3 regions of the Luteimonas sp. gir genome follow, and region 2 is predicted to be linked to each of the others. Evidence: riboswitches for the same ligand, from Rfam matches in the RefSeq annotation. Region 2 holds a riboswitch; each other region holds the start of a gene.
What was found. Region 2 has a riboswitch for cobalamin ahead of WAF18_RS00565 (ribonucleoside-diphosphate reductase subunit alpha). Riboswitches for the same ligand answer to the same signal wherever they lie in the genome.
Positions count from the first base shown of each region.

Region 1: it holds a riboswitch for cobalamin, as region 2 does, so the genes downstream of both, metE (5-methyltetrahydropteroyltriglutamate--homocysteine S-methyltransferase) here and WAF18_RS00565 (ribonucleoside-diphosphate reductase subunit alpha) in region 2, are expected to answer to the same signal.
Region 3: it holds a riboswitch for cobalamin, as region 2 does, so the genes downstream of both, btuB (TonB-dependent vitamin B12 receptor) here and WAF18_RS00565 (ribonucleoside-diphosphate reductase subunit alpha) in region 2, are expected to answer to the same signal.

Region 1 is NZ_JBBAXQ010000001.1:544,185-546,443, reverse strand. Features, by position in the region: gene metE (5-methyltetrahydropteroyltriglutamate--homocysteine S-methyltransferase) at 1-1,384, opposite strand, end outside; cobalamin riboswitch at 1,594-1,826, opposite strand; gene WAF18_RS02455 (NAD(P)H-dependent oxidoreductase) at 1,845-2,259, opposite strand, start outside.
Region 2 is NZ_JBBAXQ010000001.1:120,538-122,796, forward strand. Features, by position in the region: gene WAF18_RS00560 (LysR substrate-binding domain-containing protein) at 1-600, shown strand, start outside; cobalamin riboswitch at 738-945, shown strand; gene WAF18_RS00565 (ribonucleoside-diphosphate reductase subunit alpha) at 1,128-2,259, shown strand, end outside.
Region 3 is NZ_JBBAXQ010000013.1:13,635-15,893, forward strand. Features, by position in the region: gene btuB (TonB-dependent vitamin B12 receptor) at 1-864, opposite strand, end outside; cobalamin riboswitch at 996-1,214, opposite strand; gene WAF18_RS14780 (TfoX/Sxy family protein) at 1,235-1,591, opposite strand; gene WAF18_RS14785 (GAF domain-containing protein) at 1,588-2,070, opposite strand; gene bioD (dethiobiotin synthase) at 2,143-2,259, shown strand, end outside.

The DNA.
Region 1 (2,259 bases), 420 kb from region 2:
AGTCGGCCTGGCTCAGCTTGCCGGACTTGTGCGCCGCACGCGCCTGCCGCACCTCGAGCGTCTGCGGGAACGAGCCGATCGTGGTCGTGGGCCACAGCGGCAGCGGGCGCAACGCATCCTGCGCGGCTCGACGCGCGGCATAGGGCGTCGCGCGACGCGACGCGGACGCATCGAGTGCGGCCACCCGCGCGGCGACCGCCGGCCGCTGGACGCGGGGCGAGGCGCGCCGCGCGGCGATCGCGTCGCGCGCCTGGGCCAGTGCCGGCTCGGCGGCGTCAGGGTCGGCCAGGGCGTCGGCCAGCAGGCGCAGTTCGTCGAGTTTCTGCCGGGCGAAGGCCAGCCAGCTGCGTAGCTCGTCATCCAGCGCGGTCTCGTCCGCCAGGTCGACCGGCACGTGCAGCAACGAACACGACGGCGCCAGCCACACCGGATCGCCGCCGCGCGCGCTGATCGCATAGCGCGCCAGCACCAGCGCATCGTCCAGCCGCGTGCGCCAGATGTTGCGGCCGTCGACGAGCCCCAGCGACAACGTGCGCCCGGCCGGCAGCGCGCCGAGCACCGCATCGAGTTGTTCGCGCCCGCGCACCAGATCGACATGCAGGCCGTCGACTGGCAAGGACGCGGCCAACTGCAGGTTGTCGTCCAGCGCCCCGAAGTAGGTCGCCAGCAGCAGCTTCGGTCGCGCGCCCTGGGCGAGCGCGGCGTAGGCCCGGCCGTAGGCCGCACGCACCGCAGGGTCGAGGTCGAGCACCAGCGCCGGTTCGTCGATCTGCACCCAGGCCGCACCGGCGACCTGCAGCCGCGCCAGCAACTCGGCGTACACCGGCAGCAGCGTATCGAGCAGCGCGAAGCGATCGCTGCCGTCGACGGTCTTGGACAGCCACAACAGCGTGACCGGCCCGAGCAGCACCGGCCGGGTCTCGATGCCCTCGGCCTTGGCTTCTAGATATTCGCGCACCGGCTTGTCGTCGCGCAGCGCGAAGCGCTGGCCGGCCTGCAGTTCGGGCACCAGGTAGTGGTAGTTGGTGTCGAACCACTTGGTCATCTCCAGCGCATGCAGGTCGACCCCGTCCTGTTGATGACCCCGCGCGAGCGCGAAGTAACCGGCCAGCGGATCGGCATCGGCCAGCGCGCGGTAGCGCTCGGGGATCGCGTCGACGCCGAAGGCGGCATCGAGCACCTGGTCGTAGAGCGAGAAGTCGTTGCTCGGTGGCGTGGCGACGCCGGCCTCGCGCTGCAGGCGCCAATGGCGCAGGCGCAGCTCGCGCGCCACTGCCTGCAACTGCGCGGCGTCGGCCTCGCCGCGCCAGTGACGTTCGACGGCGCGCTTGAGCTCGCGTTTGCGGCCGATGCGGGGAAAGCCGAGATTGGTGATGCCGGTCATGGTGGATGCGTCCTCAATGCGTGGGATTGAGGAACGAAGGGCCCGCATGGCGTGCACCGCGCCTGCGCGCGCCCGCCTGCCACACGGCCGACCTTCGCCCCCTCGGGCGAACCGGGGCCTGCGTGCGGACGTGCGGGACCGGCCGCGACAAGCGCGGCGCGATGCCCGTGCACCTCCCCGCGGAGGCCCCAGGTCGTACGTGCGCGCCTGTCGGTGCGCACGGCCAAGGCAGGTCTTCGGGCTCATGGACGGGCCACCTGCGAGGTGGTGGGCCTACTGCCCGTCGCTTCCCGGCCCGGACGGGCGCCAGTGCGTTGACGGGGGTCGTTTCCAGTTACCGCTGCGGGGCAGCGCCGGAATTGCCGCCATGCGGCGCACCGGCTTCCCTTTTAATCATCGCTTCATTCGCATGAAGAGATGAACCTTGGCGGCGACACGGTAGCCCCGGCTGCACGGGCGGTCAAGCGGGCGTGGCCGCGGCGGCCCGCTCCCGCGCATCGGCCTCGTCGGCCAGGCGATCGACCAGCGCATCGACCGCGGCCTCGGCGCGCGCGATCGAGGCCGCAAGCCGGGCATCGGCGAACTCGTCGTATTCCACCGCGACCCGGTCGACGTCGGTGATGCCCATGTAGCGCAGCGGCGTCATCACGCCCTGCTCGACCAGGTTGTCGCCGGCGTTGCGACCACCGGGGTCGTAGTCGTGATCGCCGCGCGCACCCAGCAGCACGGCGCGGCGGCCCTGACCGGCCAGCATCGGCCAGTACGGCGCACCGGTGCGCGCGCGATCGAAACCGAAGGTGCGGCCCACGCGCACGATGTTGTCGATCCAGGCCTTGACCGGCGCGGGCATGCCGAAGTTGTACATCGGCACCCCC
Region 2 (2,259 bases):
GAACACCATGCCGACCTGGCGATCCTCAGCGGCACCGGCGCCCCGCCCGCGGGCCTGGTGGCGATTCCGCTCTACCGCTGGGGCCGGCGGGTGCTGGTACCGGCCGGTCATCCGCTGGCCGCGTTGCCGCGCCCGATCGGCCTGCGCGATCTGGTCGGCGTGCCGCTGGTGAGCTACGAATCGAGCCGGCAGCCCGCTTCGTCGCTGCAGCGCGCGTTCGCGGCCGCCGACCTGCGCGCCGAGCTCGCGGTGACCGCGCGCGATGGCGCACTGATCCGCACCTATGTGCACGCCGGCCTGGGGGTCGGGATCGTCGACGAGATGGGCGCCGACCTCGACGACGGCCTGGTCGCGCCGCCGGTCGAGGACGGCCTGCTGCCCGAATGCATCACCTGGGTGCTGCTGCGCCGCGACCGGGTCCTGCGCGATTTCGGCTTCGCGCTGGTCCAGGCACTGGCGCCGCACTACGCCGCGGTGGACCTGCGCCGGCTGCTCGATCACGACCAGCCGCTGCCGATTCCGGCCCCCGACTGGCGGCGCTGGTCGCGGGCGACGGCGACCGCCGGGGCGGCCCGAATGGCGGTCGCCGAGGCTGAATAGGCGTCTTGCAGGGTTGCCTGGCGCAGCCGGATCTGCATCGCCCCGCACCCGGCCGGCTGCTGAGACCGCGCGATTGCCGGCCTGACGCGGCTCCGCGCCTTCGCCCCACATTTAGCGTTGACGCTGCGGGGGGACCCCACTATCTTGGGCCCGTCGGTTCCGCGGCCCACAAAGCCTGTGGATGAAAAACGGGAAGCCGGTGACGCCCCACGCCAGTCCGGTGCTGCCCCCGCAGCGGTAATTGGGAACGTCCCCGCCCAGCACCGGAGCGATCCGGTACGCGGTGGGACCGAAGGCCTGCCTTCGCCCATGAGTCCGTACCCTGCCGACAGCCGCGCGAAAGCACGACGCGCGGTTCGCGGCTGTGGACGCTCTGCACAGGGGCGGGTCCGCGGCGCGGAACCCGACGGCACCGCCGTCGCCGTTTCGCGACGCACCCGTCGCAACCGAGCCGTCCGCAGCCACCGGACCCGACGCGGGCGGGCCGGGGCGTGCGCGAATGCACTGGACACCAAGAGAGAGGACGCATGACCAGCCACGACACCGTCTCGACCGCCCCTTCGACGCCCGCAGACGCGCCCCCGACCCCGATCGCCTCCCCCACCCCTGTGGCGCCGTCCGCCGTCGACGCCGACGACGTGGTGCCGCCGCCCCCGAGCGCTGCCATGCATACCGCAACTGCTGAAACCCCCGACGTCGACACCGACGTCTCCACCTGGATCACCAAGGAAGCCGGCAACCGCCGGATCCCGTACGACCGCGCGCGCCTGGAGCGCAGCATCGACCGCGTCCATGGCGAGTTCCCGCAGCTCGACATCACCGACTACAAGCGCAGCGTGTTCGGCTTCGTCGAGCGCAAGGACGCGGTCAACGCCGACGACCTGGTGGACCATCTGATCCGCGAGGCCGAGGCCCGCGTCGATGTCACCGCACCGGAGTGGGAGTTCTTCGCCGCCCGCCTGTACCTGCACCGCCTATACAAGCGCGCCAGCCGCAACCGCTTCTACGACGCCGAGCAGAAGTACGGCTCCTACGTCGGCCTGCAGGAGTCGCTGGCCGACCGCAACATCTATTCCAACGACATCCTGCGCGCCTATTCCAAGGAAGAGCTGCAGGAGGCCGGGCGCATGATCGAGCCCGAGCGCGACAAGCTGTTCGCCTACAACGGCCTGTACCTGCTGGCCACGCGCTATCTGGCCACCGACACCTCGCGCGCCGTGTTCGAGCTGCCGCAGGAACGCTGGCTGACGATTGCGCTGTACCTGATGCAGAACGAGACCCGCGGCGGCCGCGAGCGCCGCATGCAGCTCGTCGGCGAGGCCTACTGGGCGCTGTCGAACCTGTACATGACCGTCGCGACCCCGACGCTGCAGAACGCCGGCAAGGTCGGCGGCCAGCTGTCATCGTGCTTCATCGACACCGTCGACGACTCGCTGCAGGGCATCTACGACTCCAACACCGACATCGCCCGCGTCTCCAAGGGCGGCGGCGGCGTCGGCGCGTACCTGGGCTATGTGCGCTCCTCGGGCTCGGCGATCCGCGGCGTGCCCAATTCCTCGGGCGGCGTGGTGCCGTGGATCAAGCAGCTCAACAACACCGCCGTCTCGGTCGATCAGCTCGGCCAGCGCAAGGGCGCGGTCGCGGTGTACCTGGACGTGT
Region 3 (2,259 bases), on a different contig from region 2:
CTGCGCGGTCAGGCGCACGATGTCCGAAGGCGCATAGGTCAGCGTCCCGCCCGCCACCTGCTGCACGGTGTCGGCCTCGTTGCCCCCGAAGAGGCTGCCGTCGAACTGGTTGAATGCATCGGCATGCAGCGCGTGGCCTTCCAGGCGCAGCGCGTCGGTCAGCTGGACGCCGGCGCGCAGGTTCAACGAGCGGTTGCGGTAGCCGTCGCGGTCGGGCTCTTCGACGAAGCACCCCTGGAGCAAGGCCGACGAGCCGCGGCAGGCATCGATGCCGTCGGTGCGCTGGAACGCCGCGTCGACGCCGAACCAGCCCCGGCCGCTGCGGCCGCCGATGCCGGCGCTGGCTTCGCGCAGGCCGTGGCTGCCGGCGCCGATCCGTGCATGCGGCGAGATCGCGCCGTCGTGGCGGCGGGTGAAGATCTGGATGACGCCACCGATCGCCTCCGAGCCGTAGAGGCTCGAGCGCGGGCCGCGCACGATCTCCACGCGCTCGATCTGGTCGACCGGCAGGTCCTGGATCGCCGGCATGCCGGCAGTCGCGCTACCGATACGCACGCCGTCGACGAGGACCAGCACATGGTCGGATTCGGCGCCGCGCAGGAAGATCGAGCTCAGCTTGCCCGGGCCGCCGCTGTTGCCGATCTGGATGCCGGCGCGGCCACGCAGCAATTCGGGCAGGTCGCGCGCCTGGCTGCGCTCGATGGCCTCGCGGTCGATGACCTGTGCCGGCACGAGGGTGTCGGCCAGCGCGGTCTGGGTCCGGTTGGCGGTGACGAGCACGGCGTCGAGTTCGCCGGGGGCGGCGAGCGCCGACGGGGCGAGCAGGGCAGTGGCGATCGCCACGGTCAGGGTGCGGAACGGCATTGCGGTCTCCTTGCGCGCGCGCATCGAGCGCGCGGCGGGCGGGCGGGCGAAGATCGCGGGAACGGGCGCGCACGGACCGCCGTCCAGGCGCAGAGGCGCCCGGAACGTCGTCGCAATGCCCGCCGCATCGCAATCAGGTGGAACTTCGAGGCCGGTCTCCGGACTTGCGTGTGGGCGTTCCAGGCCCGGGCGTCGCGCCTTCCCGTGCACAGGGCACAGTGGCGAGAAGCGACGCTTGCACACGCTTACCGTTGCGGGGGCAGTGCCGGAATGGGGCGCCTCGCGACGCCCGTCACCGGCTTCCCGTTTCAACCCGGGCAGGCCGGGTCACCGCGAAGCAGGCGCGATTGTACGCCAGCGTTTCGCCGGCTCAGCGCTCGGTGTCGCCTGGCATCGCGTCGTCGCGATCGGCCGCGTCGTGCACGATCGTGGTGACCGGGCCGGCCGCGGTCCGTGCGCGCGGGTCGGGCAGTTGTGCGGTCGCCGCTTCGGCGGCCTCGGCCAGTTGCAGACGACGCGCCTCTGGGACCTCCTGCCAGTGGCAGTCCAGCAGCGCGCCCTCGATCGAGTACAGCAGGTTGAGGCTGGGCCGAAAGCCCGCCCGTCGCACGCGCACGAAGGCCTCGACCGCGCCCGCTGCCTCGAGATCCTCGCGCGTGCGCAGCCCCACCTGCCGCAGCCACGCCGCCGACCTCGGTCCCAGGTTGCGCAGCTTCGGCGTGCTCAACGCGCGTGCTCGACGTAGAGCTGTGCGAGCGCTTCGAGCCCGGCCTGATCGTCGGCGTCGAACCGAGCCGGCAGCGGGCTGTCGAGATCGAAGACGCCAATCAGACGGTCGCCGTCGACCAGCGGCACGACGACTTCCGATCGCGACGCGGCATCGCAGGCGATGTGGCCCGGAAACGCATGCACGTCGTCGATGCGCTGGGTCTGCCGGGTGCGCGCCGCGGCACCGCACACGCCCTTGTCGAGCGGAATGCGCACACAGGCCGGCAGGCCCTGGAACGGCCCGACGACCAGTTCGGCCCCATCGTAGAAATAGAAGCCGACCCAGTTGAGGTCCGGCAGGGCGTGGTAGACCAGCGCCGAGAGGTTCGCGGCATTGGCGATGGGATCGGATTCGCCGTGCAGCAGGGCGCGGGCCTGCGCGGCGAGCGCGGCATACTGGTCGGCCTTGCTGCCGCTCAGAGGTGTGGAAGTGAACATGTCGCGCAGTGTAGCAGCGGGGTCGCACCCGCCCGGCCGCGCCGTCGCAGGCGTCCCGATAGGCGCACCGGTATGAGCGCGCGCACGTGCCTGGTCACCGGGACCGATACCGGCATCGGCAAGACCCACGCCAGCGTGGCGCTGCTGCAGGCCTTGCGTGCCGATGGTCGCCGCGCGGTCGGGATGAAA